DNA from 4 places in the Pseudomonas sp. 273 genome. Region 4 is predicted to be linked to each of the others. Evidence: riboswitches for the same ligand, from Rfam matches in the RefSeq annotation. Region 4 holds a riboswitch; each other region holds the start of a gene.
The links. Region 4 has a riboswitch for cobalamin ahead of cobW (cobalamin biosynthesis protein CobW). Riboswitches for the same ligand answer to the same signal wherever they lie in the genome.
Positions count from the first base shown of each region.

Region 1: linked by a shared signal. The riboswitch ahead of PKO50_RS20670 (TonB-dependent receptor) and the one ahead of cobW (cobalamin biosynthesis protein CobW) in region 4 are both predicted to bind cobalamin.
Region 2: linked by a shared signal. The riboswitch ahead of cobO (cob(I)yrinic acid a,c-diamide adenosyltransferase) and the one ahead of cobW (cobalamin biosynthesis protein CobW) in region 4 are both predicted to bind cobalamin.
Region 3: linked by a shared signal. The riboswitch ahead of PKO50_RS01585 (TonB-dependent receptor) and the one ahead of cobW (cobalamin biosynthesis protein CobW) in region 4 are both predicted to bind cobalamin.

Region 1 is NZ_CP116775.1:4,547,911-4,553,652, reverse strand. It holds gene PKO50_RS20685 (IS1182 family transposase) at 1-19, shown strand, start outside; gene PKO50_RS20680 (M48 family metallopeptidase) at 326-2,254, opposite strand; gene PKO50_RS20675 (LemA family protein) at 2,270-2,866, opposite strand; cobalamin riboswitch at 3,009-3,215, shown strand; gene PKO50_RS20670 (TonB-dependent receptor) at 3,362-5,257, shown strand; gene PKO50_RS20665 ((2Fe-2S) ferredoxin domain-containing protein) at 5,265-5,742, shown strand, end outside.
Region 2 is NZ_CP116775.1:5,125,008-5,130,749, reverse strand. It holds gene PKO50_RS23330 (MlaE family lipid ABC transporter permease subunit) at 1-661, opposite strand, end outside; gene PKO50_RS23325 (FUSC family protein) at 793-2,832, shown strand; cobalamin riboswitch at 2,855-3,076, shown strand; gene cobO (cob(I)yrinic acid a,c-diamide adenosyltransferase) at 3,302-3,913, shown strand; gene PKO50_RS23315 (cobyrinate a,c-diamide synthase) at 3,913-5,208, shown strand; gene bluB (5,6-dimethylbenzimidazole synthase) at 5,205-5,742, shown strand, end outside.
Region 3 is NZ_CP116775.1:334,347-340,088, forward strand. It holds gene PKO50_RS01585 (TonB-dependent receptor) at 111-1,976, opposite strand; cobalamin riboswitch at 2,061-2,261, opposite strand; gene eutS (ethanolamine utilization microcompartment protein EutS) at 2,573-2,908, shown strand; gene PKO50_RS01595 (EutP/PduV family microcompartment system protein) at 2,911-3,378, shown strand; gene eutQ (ethanolamine utilization acetate kinase EutQ) at 3,375-4,070, shown strand; gene eutT (ethanolamine utilization cob(I)yrinic acid a,c-diamide adenosyltransferase EutT) at 4,078-4,920, shown strand; gene PKO50_RS01610 (phosphate acetyltransferase) at 4,917-5,742, shown strand, end outside.
Region 4 is NZ_CP116775.1:5,933,594-5,939,335, forward strand. It holds gene cobM (precorrin-4 C(11)-methyltransferase) at 1-676, opposite strand, end outside; gene PKO50_RS27115 (cobalamin biosynthesis protein) at 711-1,115, opposite strand; cobalamin riboswitch at 1,215-1,406, shown strand; gene cobW (cobalamin biosynthesis protein CobW) at 1,498-2,550, shown strand; gene cobN (cobaltochelatase subunit CobN) at 2,651-5,742, shown strand, end outside.

The sequences.
Region 1 (5,742 bases), 1.4 Mb from region 4:
GATCGAATTGATGGCCTGATGTTCCCCAGAAAAGCCAACGCCCCGAACCAGTCGGGGCGTTGGCTTGGCCTTGCTCTCAGCGTGTTTTCACACAGTCTGTTCGGAGGCCCTTTTTCTTGGGCGGCCAGAAAATGAAATGCACGGCCTTCCGGCGGACCGTAGGAGCGGGCCCTGCCCGCGAATCGCGCGCAGGGCGCGCTCCTACATGGGCACGGCGTTGGGGCAAGCCGTAGGAGCGGATCTCATCCGCGAATCGAGCCGGAACGTCCGGCCATCGCGGACAAGGTCCGCTCCTACGAAGAGCGTCTCGGCGTCGGGCGAACCCCTACGCCCTCCCCAGCAACGGCGGCATCGGGCAATCGAGGATATCCGCCACCGCGCGCAGCAGTTCCGCCTCGGCCACGCTGATATGGCCGTCGTACTCGATGCAGCGGGCCATGGCCTTGAGCAACTGCGGCTTCTGCAGCGGGCGCAGCTGCACCAGGCGGCGCAGCGCCACTTCCAGCTCGCGCAGGGTGCCGGCACGCGGGCGCTGGCGCGGGGCGAAGGGCAGGCCGGCCCAGGCCTGGGCGAAGGCCTGCTCGGTGTGCAGCGCGTCGGTGTTGTCGAGGCCGGCGAGGAAGGCCAGGAGCATGGCCGCCTCGTCGCCCAGCTCGGCCAGCGGCAGGTTGCCGATGCGCGCCGGGCCGGGGCGCAGGTTGCGTTCGACGATGCGCAGCAGCGTCCATTCCAGCGGCTTCACCCGGCGGTCGGCCTTGATCAGCAGCGCCATGTTGCCGCGCAGGGTCTCGTACTGCCTGTCATCCAGCTGGCGCAGCGCCGGCATGGCGAGGTCCAGCAGGGGCAGGCGCAGGCCCGGGTCGAGGGCGCGCAGGCGCTCTTCCAGGCGGTCGAGCTGGAAGGCCACGCCCAGGTCCAGGCGCGGCTTGAGCAGTTGCAACTGCTGCTCGCGGGCAGTCGCCCCGGCATCCAGCAGCAGGCCGTAGACCAGGGCCTGGGCGCCATCGACGGCATGGGCCGCCGCCTGCAGGCCGTCGTCCAGCCGCTGCAGGGTATGCCGGGCTTCCTCCAGGTGCGTCCCGGCGGGTTCGCCGATGGCCTCGACCGATGCCAGCGCCGCGCCCGAGGGGTAGCCGCGCAGGGCGGCGTTCCAGGTCTCGCGGTCCACCAGCGGGACGTCCAGGCGTGGCTCCAGCTTCGGGTAGCGGCCGTCCCAGCCCGGCTCGATGCGGCGGATGCGCGCCTCCAGCGGCGGGTGGGTGGCCAGGCCGAACCAGTGGCTGGCCAGGCCGTCGCTGAAGTACAGGTGGCTGAATTCGGCGCGGTGCAGGGCGCCGAGCAGCGAGCCGTAGCCGCCGACCTTCTTCAGCGCTCCGGCGATGCTGGCCGGGTTGCGGGTGAACTGCACGGCGGAGGCGTCGGCCAGGTACTCGCGCTGGCGGTTCACCGCGGCCTTGATCAGGCTGCCGAAGAAGGTGCCGAGCGAACCCAGCACCCACAGGCAGAGGCCGGCGACGAAGGCCAGCGCGATGAAGCCCAGGGCCGAGCCGGAGCCGGCGTCGTTGCCGGCGTTGCTGCGCTGCACGCGGATGCGCGCGACGTCGTCGGCCGTGTGGCTGTCCCACAGGCCGCGGACCATGGTCTCGCCGATCAGGCCCAGCAGCAGGATGCCGTGCAGCAGCGCCACCAGGCGGGTGTTCAGGCGCATGTCGCCGTGGTGGATGTGGCTGAACTCGTGGGCGATCACCCCCTGCAGCTCGTCGCGGCTGAGCAGGCCGATGGTCCCGCGGGTGACGCCGATGACCGCATCGCGCGGCGTCAGGCCGGCGGCGAAGGCGTTGATGCCGCTATCCTCCAGCAGGTACACCGGTGGCACCGGGGCGCCCGAGGCGATGGCCATTTCCTCGACCACGTTGAGCACCCGGCGCTCGTCGGCGTCGCGGGCGTCCAGGTTGATCAGCCGGCCGCCCAGGCGCTCGGCCACGATGCGGCCGCCCAGGCGCAGCTGGCGGTGCTTGTACCAGGCGCCGAGCACCACCACGCCGACCACCACCAGGGCCACCCACAGGTAGAGCTCGAGGTCGGGCAGGCGCTGCGGCGAGGTCCAGTGGCTGGCGGGCTCGCCGATATGGCGCCAGAGCCAGCCCAGGACCAGGCTGGTGAGCGTCACCAGGCAGGTCACCGCCATGGCCAGGAGCAGGATCAGCCGCCCGGTCTGGCGGCGGGCGCGGTCCTGGTGCTGGAAGAAGTTCATAGGGCCGGCCAGCGCTTAGAAGCTGACCTTGGGCGCATCCTGGATCTGCTGGCTGTCGGCGAACTCCAGCGAGGCGGCGTCGGCCTTGTGGCCGAAGTTGGCGGCCAGCAGCACGGCGGGGAACGACTGGCGGTAGGCGTTGTACTCCATCACCGCGTCGTTGTACGCCTGGCGGGCGAAGGCCACTTTGTTCTCGGTGCTCGACAGCTCCTCGGTGAGCTGCTGCATGTTCTGCGAGGCCTTCAGGTCCGGGTAGGCTTCCAGGGTCACGTTGAGCCGCCCCAGCGCGCCGCCCAGGGCGCCCTCGGCGTTGGCCAGCTGGGCCAGTGCCGCGGGGGCGCCGGGCTGGCTGGCGGCGGCCTTGAGCCCGGCCACCGCGGCGTTGCGCGCGGCGATCACCGCTTCCAGGGTTTCCCGCTCGTGCTTGAGGTAGGCCTTGGCAGTTTCCACCAGGTTGGGGATCAGGTCGTAGCGCCGCTTGAGCTGCACCTCGATCTGCGCGAAGGCGTTCCGGTAGCGGGCGCGCAGGTTCACCAGGCGGTTGTAGATGGCGATGGCGCCGAAGAACAGCACGGCGAGGACGAGCAGTAGCACCAGGGAAGAAACCGACATGGGCAGTCCTTTTCGAGCGTCGGGAAGGTCCGCCGATGATAGCGGAAAGCTTCCACGACGGCAGGGAGGCCATCACAGGCTGCGCCCCGGCGCGGAAGCATGCTGTAAAGGGCCGCCCTTGACGCTCCGCCGCCCAGGTGGTCAGATGCCCGCCGTTCCAGGTGCCTCGTGCCGCCGTGCGCGAGGTGAAACGGGAAGCCGGTGCGTCGCCCTTGGCGGCAAGTCCGGCGCTGCCCCCGCAACGGTAAGCGAGCGGGGCATCCACGAGGCCACTGTGCTCCGGCATGGGAAGGCGGATGCTCCACGATCCTCGCGAGCCCGGAGACCGGCCTGGAGCGTTGTTGGCAAACCCGCGGTGGGCGGGCGTGAGCCGGATTCCGGTCGCGCCCGCGCCGGAACTCGCTGCGCCGCCTGCGAAATTCCCATTTCGAGGCGATCACCTTGCATTTCCCCTTCCCTGAATCCGTACCCCGGCGCGCCCTGTGGCTGGCCGGCCTGTGCCTGAGCCCCTGCCTGCATGCCGCGCCCCTGGGGCTGCAGGACGAAATCGTCAGCGCCCCTTCGGTGGAGTCCACCACCGTCGCCGAGATGGCCCGCTACGGCAGCAGGCTCGAAGTCATCGAGCGCGAACGGATCGAGCGCGCCGGCCCCAGCGCCGACGTCACCCGCGTGCTGCAGATGTACGTGCCGGGGCTATTCGTGGCGCCGAAGAACGGCCCCTTCGACTACGGCACCTACTCGCTGCTGGGCGGGCGCAACGACGACACCCTGATCCTGCTGGACGGCGTGCGCCTGAACAACCGCCTGTACGGCGGCCTCTACCTGGACACCCTGCCGACCGCCGCGGTGGAGCGCATCGAGGTGCTCAAGGGCGGCCAGGGCCTGCTGTTCGGCACCCAGGCGGTGTCCGGGGTGATCAACATCGTCACCCGCAGCGCGCGCAGTCGCGAGGCCTCCGGCGAGGCCAACCTGGGCCTGGACAGCTTCCGCGGGCGCAGCGGCGACGCACGCGTGGAGAAGGTGCTGGAGAACGGCCTGGGCGACCTCGGCCTGCTGGCCTACGTCAGCCACAACCGCTCCGACGGCTACAAGCCGTTCCGCGAGCAGGACATGACCGCCACCGTCAGCGACAAGCGCCGCTCCTACGACGTCAACGTGTTCGGCGCCAAGGCCATCCAGGCCTTCGGCGGCGATTCGCGCCTGGAGCTGTTCTACCAGTACGCCGACGCCGACCTGGACTACGCCCGCCCGGCCGACAACCGCCACACCACCAACGACCGCATCCAGCAGATCGCCACCGCCACCTTCGAGCAGCACCTGGGCGAGGACTTCAGCTGGTTCGCCAAGGCCCACCTGAACGACTGGGACACAAGCTACACGCGCATCTACAACCTCGCCGGCGGCGGCACCCGGGTGCTCAACCACAACGACTACTGGGGCTTCACCGACTGGGGTGCGCAGCTGGAGGGCAAGGCGCGCCTGGCCGGCGGCCACGAACTGGTCTTCGGCAGCGACAACCAGTGGTACAAGGGCCAGGACGATGTCCTCATCATCGACAACGACAAGGCCGAGTCCCACGCCCTGTACGCGCAACTGCGCCCGCAGGTGGACCTGCTGCCGAACTGGCACCCCAGCCTGGGCGTGCGCCGCGAGGAAATGAGCGGCGGCGAGGGCGCCACCGTGTGGATGCTCACCTCGCTGTACGACCTGACCGACCAGCTCAAGCTGCGCGGCCAGCTGGGCACCGCCTTCAAGCTGCCCAACGCCGAGCAACTGTTCGTCAACGAGCCGGGCAGCGAGATCGGCAACCGCGACCTCAAGCCCGAGCGCAGCCGCAACGCCGAGCTGGGCCTGGACTACAGCGGCGCGCTGTTCGGCCAGCCGTGGAGTGGCAGCGTCACCGTCTTCCGCCGCGAGATCAGCGACCTCATCACCCTGGCCGGCGACCAGTGGGTGAACGGCGACGGCGAGATCGAGGTGCGCGGCATCGAGGCCAGCGGCCAGTGGCAACTGGGCGAGCATTGGCAGTTGGCCGCCGACGCCACGCGCAACCTGGTGGACACCCGCGAGGGCGTGACGGTGAACAACATCCCGCACTTCTTCGCCCGCACGCGGCTGGGCTACGACCAGGCCCCGTGGGGCTTCGGCGTGGCGGTGCGCTACGTCGGCTCCATCGTCAGCCCCCAGGGCGACGACTATGGCCACTACACGGTGCTCGACGGCGACGCCTACCGCTACCTGGACGGCGCGCGCCGCCACCGCCTGAGCCTGCTGCTGGAGAACCTGCTGGACCGCGACTACGCCACCAGCCGCACCAGCAACGGCATCCGCCAGGTGGACAACCTGGGCCGCCCGCGCAGCGCCGAGCTGCGCTACACCTTCAGCTTCTGAGGTGGCCATGGACCCGGCAGTGCTGATCGTCGGCCCCCTCGCGGGCGCCCAGGGCGAGGCCTTCCGCGCCGAGCTGCAAGCGCTGCGCGGGGCGTTGCAGCCGATCGACACCAGCGATGGCTTCGACGCCCTGTGGCCGGCCGTCCGCGCCCACCTGCAGGCGGGCAGGGCGCTGCTGCTGGTGGACCTGGAACCGGCCAGCGACGGCGCCTACCTCGACTGGCTGCGCGGCGAGGTGGCGCAACTGGCCGGCGACTACCCCCGGGCGCCGTGCCCGCGGGTGACCGCCTCGGCCCTCGGCCGCCGTGGCCTGGATGCCCGGCTGGTGTGCGCGGCCATCGACGACGGCCGCCAGCAGCTGGATTGCCGCCACGCCGGCCCGGTGCCGGAGCAGCCGGACTGGTCGGCGCCGCCGCCGCACAAGCGCCAGGTCTTCCTCTGCACCGGCCCGCGTTGCGTGCGCCGCGGCGCCTTGCCGCTGTGGA
Region 2 (5,742 bases), 810 kb from region 4:
CGAACTCGCGCAGGAACGAGAAGCCCACCAGGTCGACGGTGTAGATGGCCGCGCCGAACTTGTTCAGCACGGTGGCGCCGAGGAAGGCCACCACGGCGCCGACCATGAAGGTCAGCAGGGCCACGATGGGCACGGCGTCCAGGCCAGTCTGTTCCATGTGCGCGGCCAGCGAGGTGGGCCGCCAGCGCCGGGGATTCAGGGCGCAGCGCGCCAGGCTTTCGAGAGTCAGGCCGATGAAGCCGAGCACGCCCACCAGGTCCTTCCAGAAGGCTTCCATGGCGAGGCCGATGCGTTCCAGCAGCTCGACCAGGGCGTTGCGCGGCGGCGGCTTCTTCTCGTGCAGGCGGCACTGGGTGATGGAACTGCCCACCGCGCGCAGCAGGTCGCGGCGTTCCCTGGGCACATCCGCGGCGATCTCGTCCAGGCGCTGCAGGCCGCTGGCGCCGATCAGGTCGGCGAGCAGGCTGGCCCCGGCGGTGTCGAGGGCGCCGAGCCGGCTGAAGTCGAAGCCCCCGGCATGGGCGCGCTGGCCGTCCAGCGCGCCGACCTGGCGTTGCAGGTCGGCGAAATGGGCGAGCGTCCAGTCGCCGCTGACTTGCAGCAGGGGCGGGGAGGCGGAGGTGTCCAGGCGCAGCTGGCCGGCTTGAGCGGTTTCGGTCATCCCACGGAGTCTAGCGGAGTTGTGTGACGGGACCATCCGTCGCCTTCCACTCAGGGAGGTTACAGGATGTTTCTTGACATTGTTAGCAAGCTATTTAATAGTTCGATCAACGATTTTGCCGGTATGTCTGCATGCCAGCCTTCCTTTCGCCATTCGTCGAGTTCTTCCGCGCCGTGCTGCGCCCGCGCCGCACGGACCTGCAGTTCGCCGCCAAGTCGGTGCTGGCCGGCATTCTCGCCCTCTACCTGGCGTTCCGCTTTGAGCTGCAGCAACCGCAGTGGGCGCTGGTCACGGTGTTCGTGGTCAGCCAGCCGCTGAGCGGCATGGTGCTGGCCAAGAGCGTGTTCCGCCTGCTCGGCACCTGCCTCGGGGCCATGGTCTCGGTGGCGCTGATCGCGGTGCTGGGCCAGGCGCCGCTGCCGTTCCTCCTGGCCATGGCGGCCTGGCTGGCGTTCTGCACCGCCGGCGCCTCGCTGCTGCAGAACTTCTCGTCCTACGGCTTCGTCCTCGCCGGCTACACCGCGGCGATAGTCGCGCTGCCTTCCAGCGCCGCGCCCATGACGGTGTTCGACCAGGCCGTGGCGCGCTGCTCGGAGATCGGCCTGGGCATCCTCTGCGCCTCGCTGGTGAGCATCGTGCTGTGGCCGCGGCGCGTGCAGCAGCAGTTGGCGGAGCAGGGCAAGGGCGCCTGGGAGACCGGCCTGCAGGCGGCCGCCGCCGAACTGACCGGTGCCGACGAGCGCGGCCCGCTGATCCGCGCCATGGGCCGCATCGTGGCGGTGGACGCGCAGCGCGAACACGCCTGGTTCGAGGGCGAGAGCGGCCGCCGCCGGGCCCAGGCGCTGCGGGTGCTGAACGCCGACCTGCTGGGCCTGCTGCGCGCGGCGCGCAAGGTGGCGCGGGAGTGGCGGCTGCTGGACCAGGCGCCCGCCACCGCGCTGGAGCCCTGGCGGCGCGAGGTCATGGACCTGCTGGAGCAGGCCGGGTACCGCGCCTTCGAGGACTGCCGCGAGCGCCTGGGCGAGGCCGCGCGGGCCCACGAGAGCGCCCAGCAGCGCCTGTGCCTGGAATGCCTGGTGCGCACCCTGGCGATGGCCGGGCAGGCCCGGCGCAGCATGCAGGCGCTGGTCTACGGCGAGGCGCCGCGCAACGCGCCGGGGGTGATCGTCTGGCACCGTGACATCGAGCGCGGGCTGCTCTACGGCCTGCGCAGTGCCCTGGCATTCCTCTGCGTGTCGGCCTTCTGGCTGGCCACGGCCTGGCCCAGCGGCCTGGGCGCGGTGTCCATCACCGGCGTGGTGCTGAGCCTGTTCGCCAGCCGCGACAACCCGGCTGGCGCCGGCCTCAACTTCCTGCGCGGCATCGTCCTGTCGGTGCCCTTCGCCGGCATCGCGGGCCTGGTGATACTGCCGCTGTGCGACGGCTTCCCGGCGCTGGCCCTGGTGCTGGGCGTGCCGCTGTTCATCGCCGCGCTGTGCATGACGCGGCCCGCCATCGCCGCCATCGCCTCGTCCTTCTGCATCTTCTATGTGAAGAACATCGGGCCGAGCAACGCGATGAGCTACGACCTCGGCCACTTCCTCAACTCGGCGCTGGCCACGGTGGTCGGCGTGGCCTTCGCCGTGCTGGTGTTCAACCTGGTGCGCCTGGCGCCGGGGCAGCGCCACTACCGCCGCGTGCTGGCGGCCATCCTCGTCGACCTGGCGCGGCTCACCCGCGGCCCGCTGCCGGTGGCGGAGGTGTGGTTCGACGGCCGCAGCGCCGACCGCCTGCTGCGCCTGGCGCAGTTCTACAGGAACCTGCCGGCCGAACGCCGTGCGCGCTGGCGCGGCGGCCTGCTGGCGCTGGACCTGGGCGACGAGCTGCTGTTCCTCCGCGCGCGCCTGGCCGCGGCCCGCGGCCCCGTACGGCGGGCCCGCGACGCCTACCTGCTGCGCCTGCACGACCTGCTGCTCGCCGGTGGCCCGCGCGCCGGCCGCGAGCAGGCCCTGGATGCGGCCAGCGTGGCGCTGTTCCAGGCCCTGGAGGGCGACCACCGGCTGCCGGCCGAGGACCGCGAACTGGCCCGCGCCACCCTGGTCCAGCTGCAGTTCATCTGGCTGCGCTGGTGCCGCCAGGACCCGGCCGCGACGCCGGCGCCGGCGGCGCGACCCATCGCCGCCGCCGATTGACCGGCCACCCCACCAGCCTCTAAGCTGCGCGCCTGCTACAGGTGCCTTCAGTCATGGCTGAAGGTGAAACAGGGAAGCCGGTGGAACCGAGCCTTTTCGGTCATTCCGGCGCTGCCCCCGCAACGGTAGGCGAGTCACGCGGTCGCAACAGCCACTGTGCCAACGGCATGGGAAGGCGCGGCCGGGGAAGTCCCAGGACCTCCACTCGCGAGCCCGGAGACCGGCCCGTAGCGACGACGACGCGCCGGAAGCCGTCGGGCGCTGCCCAGGCCGCGCTCCGATCGCCCCGCGTCATCCCGGTTTTTAGCCGCGCGGGTGAGAGCGGTGGAGCGATCAGGCAGATGAGCAATTCCCCTCCAGCCCCGGCCCCGCGCCGCCCGGCTGCGTTCCTTCGTCACTCCCGCATGCCCCATCAGCCACGGTGCCCCGGCGCCGCGAGCACGGCCGTCCGCGGCCAGGAGACAGAACGATGAGCGAGACCCCGGAAAAGGACGAGCGCCACCGCGCGCGCATGCAGCGCAAGAAGGAAGTGGTCGACGAGAAGATCGCCCAGGCCCGGGACGAACGCGGCGTGCTGCTGGTGCTCACCGGCAACGGCAAGGGCAAGAGCAGCTCGGCCTTCGGCATGCTCGCCCGCGCCCTCGGCCACGGCATGCGGGCCGGCGTGGTGCAGTTCATCAAGGGCGCCGCCAGCACCGGCGAGGAAGCCTTCTTCCGGCGCTTCCCCGAGGAAGTGCGCTACCACGTGATGGGCGAGGGCTTCACCTGGGAGACCCAGGACCGCCAGCGCGACATCGACAAGGCGCAGCAGGCCTGGGGCATCGCCCGCGAACTGCTGGCCGACCCGGCCATCGGCCTGGTGGTGCTGGACGAGCTGAACATCGCCCTCAAGCACGGCTACCTGGAACTGGACGCGGTGCTCGCCGACATCGCCGCGCGCCCGGCGCACCAGCACGTGGTGGTCACCGGCCGCGCCGCGCAGCCGGGGATGATCGAGGCCGCCGACACCGTCACCGAGATGGGCCTGGTCAAGCATGCCTTCAAGGCCGGCATCAAGGCGCAGAAAGGGGTGGAGTTCTGATGCCGCAAGCGCGCCAGTGCCCGGCGCTGCTGATCGCAGCTCCCGCCTCGGGGCAGGGCAAGACCACCGTCACCGCCGCCCTGGCCCGCCTGCACGCGCGCCAGGGGCGCAGGGTGCGGGTGTTCAAGGTCGGCCCGGACTTCCTCGACCCGATGATCCTCGCCCGTGCCAGCGGCGCGCCCGTGCACCAGCTCGACCTGTGGATGGTCGGCGAGGCGCAGAGCCGGCGCCTGCTGTGGGAGGCGGCCGGGGAGGCCGACCTGATCCTCATCGAGGGGGTGATGGGCCTGTTCGACGGCACGCCCTCGGCCGCCGACCTGGCGCGCACCTTCAACGTCCCGGTGCTGGGCGTGATCAACGGCCAGGCCATGGCGCAGACCTTCGGCGCCCTGGCCGTGGGCCTGGCCACCTACCAGCCGGGCCTGCCGTTCTCCGGGGTGCTCGGCAACCGCGTCGGCAGCCAGCGCCACAGCGACCTGCTGCGCGACAGCCTGCCGGAGTGGATCCGCTGGTACGGCGCGCTGCCGCGCAGCGCCGAGCTGGAGCTGCCCAGCCGCCACCTGGGCCTGGTGCAGGCCGAGGAGCTGGCCGACCTGGATGCGCGCCTGGACGCCGCCGCCGATGCCCTGGCCGCCAGCAGCGCGGTGGACCTGCCGCCGCCGGTGAGCTTCGCGGCGCCGGCCGCGCGCGAGGTGCCGCCGTCCCTGGCCGGCGTGCGCATCGGCGTGGCGCGCGATTCCGCCTTTGCCTTCCTCTACCAGGCCAACCTCGACCTGCTGCGCGAACTGGGCGCCGAGCTGTGCTTCTTCTCCCCGCTCAGCGACGAATGCCTGCCGGAGGTGGATAGCCTCTACCTGCCCGGCGGCTACCCCGAGTTGCACCTGGCACAACTGGAGAACAACCGCGCCATGGCCGCTGCCATCCGCGCCCATCACGCCGCCGGCAAGCCGCTGCTGGCCGAGTGCGGCGGCATGCTCTACCTGCTCGACGGCCTGACCGACGCCAATGGCCTATGCGGCCAACTGCTCGGCCTGCTGCCCGGCCGCGCCACCCTGCAGAAGCGCCTGGCCGCCCTGGCCCTGCAGGAGGTCGAGCTGCCCGAGGGCCCGTTGCGCGGCCACACCTTCCACCACTCGCTGCTGGACACCGGCCTGGAGCCGGCCCTGCGCGGCAGCTGCCCGAACGCCAAGCCGGTGGCCGAGGCGGTGTTCCGCCTGGGCCGCCTGACCGCGTCCTACATCCACTTCTACCTGCCGTCGAACCCGATGGCCGCCACCGCGATCTTCCGCCCATGACCGAGCACGCCTACAGCCCCGAGGAGCGCGCGGCCATCTACCGCGCCATCGCCGAACGCCGCGACATGCGCCACTTCAGCGGCGGCGAGGTGGCCCCGGAGCTGCTGGCGCGCCTGCTGGAAGCAGCGCACCAGGCCCCCAGCGTCGGGCTGATGCAGCCCTGGCGCTTCATCCGCATCACCCGCCCCGAGCTGCGCGAGGCCATCCACGGCCTGGTGGAGGAAGAGCGGGTGAAGACCGCCGAGGCCCTGGGCGAGCGCTCCGACGAATTCATGCGGCTGAAGGTCGAAGGCATCCGTGACTGCGCCGAGTTGCTGGTGGCGGCCCTGGCGGATGGCCGCGAGGCCCACGTCTTCGGCCGCCGCACCCTGCCGCAGATGGACCTGGCCTCGCTGGCCTGCGCCATCCAGAACCTCTGGCTGGCGGCCCGCGCCGAGGGGCTGGGGCTGGGGTGGGTGTCGTTGTTCGAACCCGCCGCCCTGGGCGAACTGCTCGGCCTGCCGGCGGGCAGCGAGGCGGTGGCGGTGCTCTGCC
Region 3 (5,742 bases), 1.9 Mb from region 4:
GCGGATGAATCCGCTCCTACGGGTGAGAATGCCATGCCTCACGGCAACCTGTAGGAGCGGGCCCTGCCCGCGAAATCGCGCGCAGGGCGCGCTCCTGCATGGGCCGATACCTACAACTCCGGCGTCCAGGTCAACGCCAGCAGCGCGGTGCGCCCGGCTTCCTTGTAGTGGAAGGTCTCGCTGGGGAAGCCCATGGGGTCGGTCGGGCGCTGGTAGCTGGCGCGGGCGTAGTCCTGGTCCAGCAGGTTCTGCAGCTTCAGGTCCCAGCGCAGCGTTTCACTGAACTGCCAGCTGCCGCGCATGTCGAGCACGCCGTAGCCGCCCAGGCGGTCCTGGTTGGTCGCGTCGGCGTAGCTGTTGCTCAGCGCGCGCCAGGTGCCGCCGACGCCGAAGGCGCCGAACTGGCGGTCCAGGTCCAGGCTCAGGGTGCGCCGGGCGCGGCGCGGCAGGGTGTGGCCGGTGTCGCGGTCGCGCGGGTCGATGATGCTCAGGCCGAGGTTGGCCTGCCAGCCGAGGACCTCGCGGGCCAGGCTGGCCTCGAAGCCGTCGATGCGCGCCTTGGCGATGTTCTGCGGCTGGTTGCTGGCGCTGTCCCAGGCGATCAGGTCGTCCACTTCCGTGCGGTACAGCGCGGCCTCAAGATGCGTGCCGGCGAAGTCGCCGCGCCATTGCAGCTCGTAGGTCTTCGAGGTCTCGGCCGCAAGGTCCGGGTTGCTGGCGCCGGGGTAGTAGAGGTCGCTGAAGGTCGGCGCGCGGAAGCCCTCGCCGTAGCTGGCGATCCAGCTCTGGCTATCGCCCACCGGCAGGGTGAAGGCGGCGTTCCAGCTGTTCTGCGAACCGTAGCGCTCATTGTCGTCGTGGCGCAGGCCCAGCTCGGTGGAGAAGGCCTCGCCCTTGAAACTGTGCTGGGCGAAGAAGGCGTGGTTGGTGCGGCTGTCCTCGGCGAAGGCGGTGCTGCCGTCGACCCGGTCCTCGTACCAGTCCGCGCCCAGGGCCAGCTGGTTGCGCGCATCCAACTGCAGGCGGTTGAACCAGCTGGCGGAATGCCGGGTGGTTTCCAGGGTGCCGTTGTTCCACACCTCGGCGGCGCCCACGGCCTTGTTGCGGTCGAAGCTGCGGCCCAGTTCCAGGCGGCTGTTCCACATCGAGGTCAGCTGGCCTTCGAGGTAGCCGCTGTAGCTGCTGACGCGGAATTCGTCGTGGGGCTCGGCGGGGGCGTAGCTGTAGGCGTCGTCGTATTCGCTGTCGCCGCGCTGGTCGTTGAGGCTGAAGCCGGCCTTCCAGTCCTCGTTCAGGCGGTGGTCCAGGTTCAGGTGCACGGCCTTGTTGCGCTGGCCGTCGTGGTCGCTGTCGGCGCCGACGTTGTCGCGGGTGTAGTCGTAGCCGCGGCTCTCGTCGAGGCTGGCGCCCAGGTCGAAGCGGGTGCGCTCGTCGCCGCCGGCGAGCGAGGCGCTGCGCTGGAAGGTGCCGTTGCTGCCGGCGGCCAGGCGCACCTGCGGGTGCAGGCCGGCTTCGCCGCGGCGGGTGAAGATCTGGATCACCCCGCCGATGGCGTCGGCGCCGTACAGCGCCGAGCGCGGGCCGCGGGTCACTTCCACGCGCTCGATGTTGTCGACGTTCAGGTAGTCCAGGCGGGCGATGCCGCTGCTCGCCGAGGCGATGCGCTGGCCGTCCACCAGCACCAGGGTCTGGCCGGGGTTGGTGCCGCGCAGGAAGTAGCTGGTCAGGCCGCCGGCGTTGCTCAGCTGCACGCCGGGCACCCGCTGCAGCAGCTCGGGGACGCTGCGTGCCTGCAGGCGCTCGATGTCGTCGCGGGTGAAGACGGTGTTGGCCGAGGTAGCCTGGCCGCGGGGTTCGGCCTGGCGCGCCGAGGTGATGACCATCGACGGCAGCTGGTAGGCCTGTTCGGCATCGTCGGTGGCGAAGGCCGCCGCGGGCAGCACGGCGGCGGCCAGGGCGAGACGGGAAAGTTTCATCGATGGGTTCCTCAAAAGTGGACTTTCGAGGAGGGCTGGGCAAGGGCGGGAGGGGCCGCGCTTGACGGTGCGGCCCTCCGCAACACCTGTCGTGCGTGTCGAGGGCGGTCTCCGGGCTGCCGACTCGCACGCTCCCGGCCTTCCCATGCGTGGCGCACAGTGGCGGATTGGAGCGCGGCAGGCGCGGGCCTGCGGTCGGTTACCGTTGCGGGGGCAGCGCAGGTCTTTCACCTGCTTCCCGTTACCTCGAACGAAAACGTGCGCACCTTACGAACAACGCCCCGGCCGGGCAAGTCGGGCCGATGCGGAACCTGTCTGTCAGATGCCCCTTTCCCCTACTCCCCGCCACCGCCATAGCTGCGCCCAGCCTGTGCCCGGACGCCTCCCGCCGGCTGCGACAAAGTCACTCAGCACGGCGTCGGCCGCGGGTCGCAGGCCTCGGCGGGAAACCGTCGATGCGGCGTCCTGCGGGCGTTCCAGCGGTTTCTCGTAGGAGTTTTCCGGTCTTGCGGGGCGGCGGAAAACTTTGCCGGATTTTGATAGGGCCGCCGTCCTGGCACTTGTTAGCTTCCTAAGCAGTTAGAGGAGCAGAGCACGTGTCCAAAGAGCGCATCATCCAGGAATTCGTCCCAGGCAAGCAGGTGACCCTGGCGCACCTGATCGCGCACCCCCAGGAGGAGCTGGCGAGCAAGATCGGCGTGCCCGGGGCCGAGGCCATCGGCATCATGACCCTGACCCCGGGCGAGACCGCGATGATCGCCGGCGACTTCGCCACCAAGGCGGCGAACGTGAACATCGGTTTCCTCGACCGCTTCAGCGGCGCCCTGGTGCTGCACGGCAGCGTCGGCGCGGTGGAGGAGGCGCTGGCGCAGACCTGCGCCGCCCTCGGCCGGCTGCTCGACTACAGCGTCTGCCCGGTGACCAGGAGCTGATGATGAGCGCGCAGCGGTATGCCCTGGTCGGCGGCGTCGGCGCCGGCAAGACCACCCTGTTCAACGCCCTGTGCGGCAACCCCGCGGCGGCGCGCAAGACCCAGGCGCTGGAATACGACCCCAGCGGCGCGCTGGATACCCCCGGCGAGTTCGTCAGCCACCCGCGCCTGTACCGCGCGCTGATCACCAGCACCGACGACGTCGACACCCTGGTCTACGTGCACCCCGCCGACTCGCTGGAATGCCGGCTGCCGCCCGGGCTGCTCGACATCCACGCCGGCAAGCGGCTGATCGGGGTGATCAGCAAGTGCGACCTGCCCGGCGTCGACCTGCCCGCCATCGAGCGCCTGCTGCGCAGCCACGGCATCGACGGCGAGATCGTCCGCACCGCCAGCGACGACCCCGCCAGCATCGAGCGCCTGCGCGCGCTGCTGAACGCACGGAATCCGATCGAGGACCTGTTGAGATGAAGAAGCTGATTACCGCCAACGACATCCGTGAAGCCATCGCCGCCGGGCAGAGTTCCCTGGCCGTGGAACTGCCGCGCTGCATCGTCACGCCGGAGGCGCGCACGGTGGCCGAGCAGGTGGGCCTGGCGCTGGTCGAGCGGGTGGCCGGCAGCCCGGAGGCACAGGAAGCGCAAGCGGCCGCGGCCGGGCCCAGCGAGGACGAGCTGGCGCGGATCCGTGCCGAGGTGCTGGCGCGGCTGCCCGCCGAGGTGGACGCGCAACTGGTCGACCAACTGGTGCGCAAGGCCGCGCAGCAGGGCGGCGCCAGAGTGGCCCGGGCAGCCTTCGAGGCGCGCACCGGCGCCGGCGGGATCAAGCTGGTGAAGGGCGACAGCGTGCGCTTCGGCCGCCTCGACGGGGTGCCGGGCGACTGCCAGATCGGCATCACCGACGTGGTCGGCGCCGAGGACGGCAGCAGCATGGGCGCCGGCTTCATGCAGTGGGAGAACGCCTTCTTCCCCTGGACGCTGAACTACGACGAAGTGGACCTGGTGCTGGAGGGCGAGCTGCACATTCGCCAGAACGGCGAGACCCTGGTGGGCCAGCCCGGCGACCTGCTGTTCATCCCCAAGGGCAGCGCCATCGAGTTCGGCACCCCCAGCCGGGTGCGCTTCCTCTACGTCGCCTGGCCGGCCAACTGGCAGGAACAGTGAGGCGGCCATGAGCACTTTCATCACCGAGGCCTGGCTGCGCGAACGCCATGGCCTGAGCGAAGGCACCGAGCTGCGCCTGCCCGCCGATGCGCGGCTGACGCCCTCGGCCCGCGCGCTGATCGACGAGCGCCGCCTGTCGCTGAAGTTCCAGGACGAGCAGGGGCGCCTGTACCGCCCGGCCGGCGAGCCGGACGCCGACGGCGCGGCGCGCCTGAAGCCGGTGCACGGCCTGACCGGCAGCGACCAGCGCGTCGCCGCGGCCTGCCAGCTGTGCGGCGAGACGCCGGCGCACAAGCCCGCCGGCATGACCCACCTGAACGCCCACGAGCTGGTGGCCAAGAACGATCCGCGCCTGCAGTTCCGCGCCCAGCTGGACGCGGCCATCGCCCTGGCGGTGTGGCTGCAGGTGGAGCTGGTGGAACCGGCCGGGCTGGCCGCCTGGCTGGCCGACATCCGTTCGCTGCTCGGCCAGCTGATGCGCGCCGACGTGCTCGGCGAGGAACTGGCCGGGTTCGCCGTCGGCGGGCTCGACGAGGCCGTGCTGCACCGCCTGTCCCACGCGCCTCTGAAATACCTGGGCCACGACCACCTGGTGCCCGAGTGCTGCCACGGCCGCGCGCCAGCGCTGCTCAACCTGCTGCGGGCCAAGGTCCGCGAGGTGGAAATCTGCGCCGCCCAGGTGTTCATGGAGGCCGGCTTCAAGCTGCGTCGCCCGGACCTGCTGCATGCCCTCAACCGGCTTTCCAGCGCGCTCTACGTGGCCATGCTGCTGAGCCTGCTGCACCTGCGCGGGCAACCCTGGCCGAGCGCCGCCGAGCTGGGCCGGCGCGTGCAGGGGGATGCGCCATGAAGCTGTTCGACGAATGCCGCCGGGTAGCCCGGCAGAACCCGCCGCGGGTGGTCTTCCCCGACGCCCTGGACCGCCGCGCCATCGAGGCGGCGCAGTACCTCAAGCGCGAGGGCCTGGCCGAGCCGCTGCTGCTGGGCAACCCCTTCGCCCTGCGCGGCTACTGCCTGGAGCGGCACATCCGCCTGGGCGACCTCGGGCTGATCGACCCGTCGCGCTCGCCCTGGCTGCACGGCTTCGCCCAGGACCTGGCGCAACGACAGAACAAGCTCAGCCCCGAGCAGGCCCTGGAGCAGCTGCACGACCCACTGTGGTTCGGCGCGGCGCTGCTGGCGGCCGGCCAGGTGGACCTGTGCATCGCCGGCAACCTCAGCGCCACCGCCGACGTGCTGCGCGCCGGCCTGCGGGTGGTCGGCCTGGCACCGGGCAACCGCACGCTGTCCTCGGTGTTCGTCATGCTGCCCGCGGACGGCGGCGCGCCCCTGGCCTTCGCCGATTGCGGCGTGGTGCCGCGGCCGACGGTGGAGCAACTGGCGGACATCGCCATCGCCTCGGCCGCCAACTTCGAGCGGCTGACCGGCAAGCCGGCGCGGGTGGCGATGCTGTCGTTCTCAAGCCACGGCAGCGCCAGGCATGCCGATGCCGAGGCGGTGCGCCAGGCCTGCGAGCTGGTGCGCGAGCGCCAGCCAAGCCTGTGCGTCGACGGCGAGCTCCAGTTCGATGCCGCCTTCGTGCCCGAGGTGGCCGCGCTCAAGGTGCCCGGCAGCCCGCTGGGCGGGGCGGCCAACGTGTTCGTGTTCCCAAGCCTGGAGGCCGGGAACATCG
Region 4 (5,742 bases):
CCCGCCCGACCAGGATCAGCGCCGTCCGCTTGAACCCCTTGGCCCGAGCCTTCGGCAGGATGTCGCCGAGGGTGCCGCTGACCTGGTCCTGATCCGGCCAACTGGCGCGGTGGATCACCGCGATCGGGCAGTCCGCGCCGTAGTGCGGCAACAGCTCCGCGACTATCTTCTCCAGCTGCCCCACGCCCAGGTGGATGGCCATGCTCGCCCGGTGCCGCGCCAGGTCGCCCAGGGATTCCCCCTCGGGCATCTTCGTGCGGCTGGCGTAGCGGGTGAGGATCAGCGTCTGCGACACGTCCGGCAGCGTTAGCTCGCAGCCCAGCAGCGCGGCGCAGGCGGCGGTGGCGGTGACCCCGGGGACGATCTCGTAGGGGATGCCGAGCCGGCGCAGGTGCTGGATCTGCTCACCGATGGCGCCGTACAGCGAAGGGTCGCCGGAATGCACGCGGGCCACGTCCTGGCCTTTCGCGTGGGCCTCCGCCAGCAGCGCGACTATCTGCTCCAGATGCAGCTCGGCGGTGTTCACCACCACCTCGGCGCTGTGCCCTTCGAGCACCGCCTCGGGCACCAGCGAGCCGGCGTAGAGAATCACCGGGCAGCTGCGCAGCAGGCGCTGGCCCTTGACCGTGATGAGCTCGGGATCGCCGGGGCCGGCGCCGATGAAATAGACCGTCATGGGCGTTTCGCTTCGGATCGGGAAAGGCGCAAGTCTACCCCAGCCCGTAGGGAGCCATGGCCAGCGCGCAAGTAGCGTTGGCGCTGCGCCGCTTGGGCACGACCAGCCGCGCCGGGCCTTCAGCCAGCGCTTCGGCCAGTGCCAGGGCGGCAGCCTCAGCCACGCCAGCGCTGCCGGTGACCTGGCGAGCCCGCTCGGAAGTGGAAGTCAGGCGCTGCTCGTAAGGCGCCAGGCGCTGCGCATCCAGCAGTTCCAGGGGCAGACGAAGTTGCCGCGACAGGTCGCGCAGGCCACCTTCCAGGGCCTTGGCCTCGCTGCTGGCCAGGGCATTCAGAGCCGCCTCATCGAGGCCGGCCTCGCGCAGGCAGGCGCGCAGCAGGGCGAGCAGTTCGTCGGCGCCGCAGCCACGGCGGCACCCCAGTCCGGCAACCAGTATCACGCGGGCGATCCTTCCTCGGGCAATCGCCGGGCAGCACAGCACGGCCCAGGCAGAGCGTCAACCGGCCCGGTGGCGATTGACCACCCGCCGGGCACTGCGTAGCCTTTGCCGCTTCGAGGTTCTCCGGCCCGGCGCCGGAGCTAAGAGGGAACGTGGTCAAGGCCACGGCTGCCCCCGCAACTGTGAATGATCCAAACCCCTTCGAATGCCACTGCCCACGGGCGGGAAGGCGAAGGCCAGGCGCAAGCCGGATCGTGAGCCAGGAGACCTGCCTCGAACCAGCATTACCACAACCGGGCGGGGTGATCCGGTGGCGGCTTCCGACGCGCGGAACCTCCGTGCGCGCGCCCCTGCCTCCCGCCATCGCAGCGCAGAGGCGACCATGCAAACCCTGGCCAAGCTCCCCGTCACCATCGTCACCGGCTTCCTCGGCGCCGGCAAGACCACCCTGCTCCGGCACATGCTCGACAACGCCGAAGGCCGCCGCATCGCGGTGATCGTCAACGAGTTCGGCGAACTGGGCATCGACGGCGAAATCCTCAAGCAATGCTCCATCGGCTGCAGCGAAGAAGAAGCCGTGGGCCGCGTCTTCGAACTGGCCAACGGCTGCCTGTGCTGCACCGTGCAGGAAGAGTTCTTCCCGGTGATGCGCGAGCTGGTGGCGCGCCGCGGCGAGCTCGACCAGATCCTCATCGAGACCTCCGGCCTGGCCCTGCCCAAGCCCCTGGTGCAGGCCTTCCAGTGGCCGGAAATCCGCAACGCCTGCACGGTGGATGCGGTGATCACCGTGGTCGACAGCCCGGCGGTGGCCGCCGGAACCTTCGCCGCCCACCCCGAGCAGGTCGACGAGCAACGCAGGCAGGACCCGAACCTGGACCACGAATCGCCGCTGCACGAACTGTTCGAAGACCAGTTGGCCAGCGCCGACCTGGTGGTGCTGAACAAGGCCGACCTGCTCGACGCCGACACCCTCGCGCAAGTGCGCACCCACGTCGCCGAGGAACTGCCGCCGGCGGTGAAGATCATCGAGGCCAGCGCCGGCAAGCTGCCGCTGTCGGTGCTGCTGGGGCTGAACGCCGAGGCCGAGCTGCACATCGACAGCCGCCCGACCCACCACGACCATGAAGGGCACGAGGACCACGACCACGACGAGTTCGACTCCTTCCACGTCGACCTGCCGGAAGTGGAAGAGCGCGCCCTGCTCGACGCCCTCGAGCAACTGGTGGAGCGCCACGCGGTGCTGCGCATCAAGGGCTTCGCGGCCATCCCCGGCAAGCCCATGCGCCTGCTGGTGCAGGGCGTCGGCAAGCGCTTCGACAAACACTTCGACCGCAAGTGGCTGAGCGACGAAACCCGCGCCACCCGCCTGGTGGTGATCGGCCAGGAACTCGACCAGGCCAGCATCGCCAACGAACTGCGCACCGCACTGACCTGATGCCCTTCGTAGGAGCGAGCTTGCTCGCGAATGGCCCCGCAGCGGGGTTTGTTCGCGAGCAAGCTCGCTCCTACGCACAGCCCTCGACCAAGGCCGTACCATGCACCTGCTGCGCACCCAACCCGGCGGCTTCGTCCCCGACGACGGCATCGCCCACCTGGCCCAGACGCCCGCCGAGCTGGTCATCCTCTGCAGCGGCGATTCGCACCTGGCGCTGCTCGCCGAGGCCGCCCGCGAACTGCCGGCGGACTACCCGAGCCTGCGCCTGGCCAACCCCATGCAGCTGCAGAACCACGCCTCGGTGGACCTCTACGTCGACGAGGTGCTGCGGCACGCGAAAGTCATCCTGATCTCGGTGCACGGCGGCGTCGGCTACTGGCGCTACGGCATCGAGCAACTGGTGGCCCTGGCCGAGCGCGGCGCCACCCTGGTCCTGGTCCCCGGCGACGACAAGCCCGACCCGGAACTCACCGCCCTGTGCACCGTCGCCCCCGCCGAAGCCGAGCGCCTCTGGCAGTACCTGCGCCAGGGCGGCCTGGACAACGCCCGGCAGTTCTTCGCCAACCTGGCCAGCCGCTACCTGGGCCGCGCCTACCCCTGGGAGGAACCGCGCGCCCTGCCCCGGGTGGCGCTGCACCATCCCCGTCATGCCGCCGCCACGCTCGACCACTGGCAAGCCGAATGGAACGCCGACTGGCCGGTGGCGGCGCTGCTGTTCTACCGCACCCACCTGCAGGCGGCGAACACCGGTTTCATCGATGTCTTCTGCGAGCGCCTGCGGGCCCAGGGCCTCAACCCCCTGCCGATCGCCGTGGCCAGCCTCAAGGAAACGGCCTGCCTGGAGCAGGTCGAGGCGCTGCTGGACGCCGCCTGCGCCGAGCTGATCATCAACACCACCGGCTTCGCCCAGTCCAACCCGGAGGCGCCCCAGGCCCGTCCGTTCCGCCGCGACGTGCCGGTGCTGCAGGCCATCTGCTCGCTGGACAATATCGAGCAGTGGCGCGCCAACGCCCAGGGCCTGGGCCCGCGCGACCTGGCCATGCACGTGGCGCTGCCGGAACTGGACGGCCGCCTGATCACCCGGCCGATCAGCTTCAAGGGCCTGGCCTGGCGCAGCGAGCGCAGCCAGAGCGACGTGGTCTGCTACCTGGCTCACCGCCCGGGCATGGACTTCGTCGCCGAGCTGGCGCGGCGCTGGGTGCTGCTGGCGCGCAAGGCCAACGCCGACAAGCGCGTGGCGCTGATCCTGGCCAACTACCCGACCCGCGACGGGCGCATCGGCAACGGCGTCGGCCTGGATACGCCGGCGGCGGCGCTGAACATCCTGCGCGCCCTGGAGGCCTCGGGCTACCCGGTAGCCGGCCTGCCGGAGACTGGCGATGCGCTTATCCACAGCCTGCTCGGCGGCGTGAGCAACGACCTCGACAGCCTCGACCTGCGCCCCTGCGCGCAGAGCCTGGCGCTGGCCGACTACCAGGCCTGCTTCGCGCGCCTGCCCGACGCCAACCAGCGCGCCGTGCGCGAGCGCTGGGGCGAGCCCGAGCAGGACCCGATGTACCGTGGCGGGCGGATGATGGTCGCCGGCCTGCGCCTGGGCCTGGCCTTCGTCGGCATCCAGCCGGCGCGCGGCTACCAGCTCGACCCGGCGGCCATCTACCACGACCCGGCGCTGGTCCCGCCGCACGGCTACCTGGCCTTCTACTTCTGGCTGCGCGAGGCGTTCGGCGCCGACGCGGTGATCCACGTCGGCAAGCACGGCAACCTCGAATGGCTGCCGGGCAAGGGCGTGGGCCTGTCCGAGGAATGCTGGCCGGACGCGATCCTCGGCCCACTGCCGAACCTCTACCCGTTCATCGTCAACGACCCCGGCGAGGGCGCCCAGGCCAAGCGCCGCAGCCAGGCGCTGATCATCGACCACCTGATGCCGCCGCTGACCCGCGCCGAGAACTACGGCCCGCTGCGCGACCTGGAGCGCCTGGCCGACGAGTACTACGACGCCTCGCTGCTGGACCCGCGCCGCGCCGTGCAACTGCGCGGGGAAATCCTCGACGCGGTGCGCGCCGCCGCCCTCGACCGCGAGCTGGGCCTGCAACTCAACGACGACGAGGACAGCTGGCTGCCGCAGCTGGACGCCTACCTCTGCGACCTCAAGGAATCGCAGATCCGCGATGGCCTGCACGTGTTCGGCGAATCGCCGGTGGGCCAGCTGCGCCGCGACACCCTGCTGTCGCTGGTGCGCATCCCCCGCGGCGACGGCAAGGGCGGCAACGCCAGCCTGCTGCGCGCCCTGGCCGAGGACCTGCGCCTGGGCCGCGACCCGCTGGACAGCAACTTCGCCGAGCCCTGGGACGGCCCGCGCCCCGAGCGGCTGCAGGCCGTCAGCGACGAACCCTGGCGCAGCAACGGCGACACCCGCGAACGCCTGGAACTGCTCGCCCTGCGCCTGATCGAGGACGGCCTCGACGGCCCCGGCCCGGCCAGCGCGCTGGTCCTGCAGCAACTGCGCGAAAACGTGGCGCCGCTGCTCGACGCCTGCGGCGCCAACGAGACCGGCCAGTTGCTGGCCGGGCTCAACGGCCGCTTCGTCCCCGCCGGCCCCAGCGGCGCGCCCAGCCGCGGGCGGCTGGACGTGCTGCCCACCGGGCGCAACTTCTTCACCGTCGACGTGCGCAACCTGCCCACGCCCACCGCCTACCGCCTGGGCTTCCAGTCCGCCAGCCGGCTGCTGGAGCGGCACCTGCAGGACCATGGCGACCACCTGCGCCAGCTCGGCCTCTCGGTGTGGGGCACGGCGACCATGCGCAGCGGCGGCGACGACATCGCCCAGGCCCTGGCGCTGCTCGGCGTGCGCCCGGTGTGGCAGGCCGGCAGCCAGCGCGTGGAAGACTTCGAGATCCTGCCGCTGAGCCTGCTCGACCGCCCGCGGGTGGACGTGACCCTGCGCGTGTCCGGGTTCTTCCGCGACGCCTTCGCCAACCTCATCCGCCTGTTCGACGCGGCGGTACAGGCGGTGGCGGCGCTGGACGAGCCGGACGACATGAACCCCCTGGCTGCCCGCGTGCGCGCCGAAAGCGCCCAGTTGCAGGCCGGCGGCGTGGCCGAGGAAGAAGCCCGGCGCCAGGCCGGCTGGCGCATCTTCGGCGCCCAGCCCGGCGCCTATGGCGCCGGCGTGCAGGGGGTGATCGAGGAACG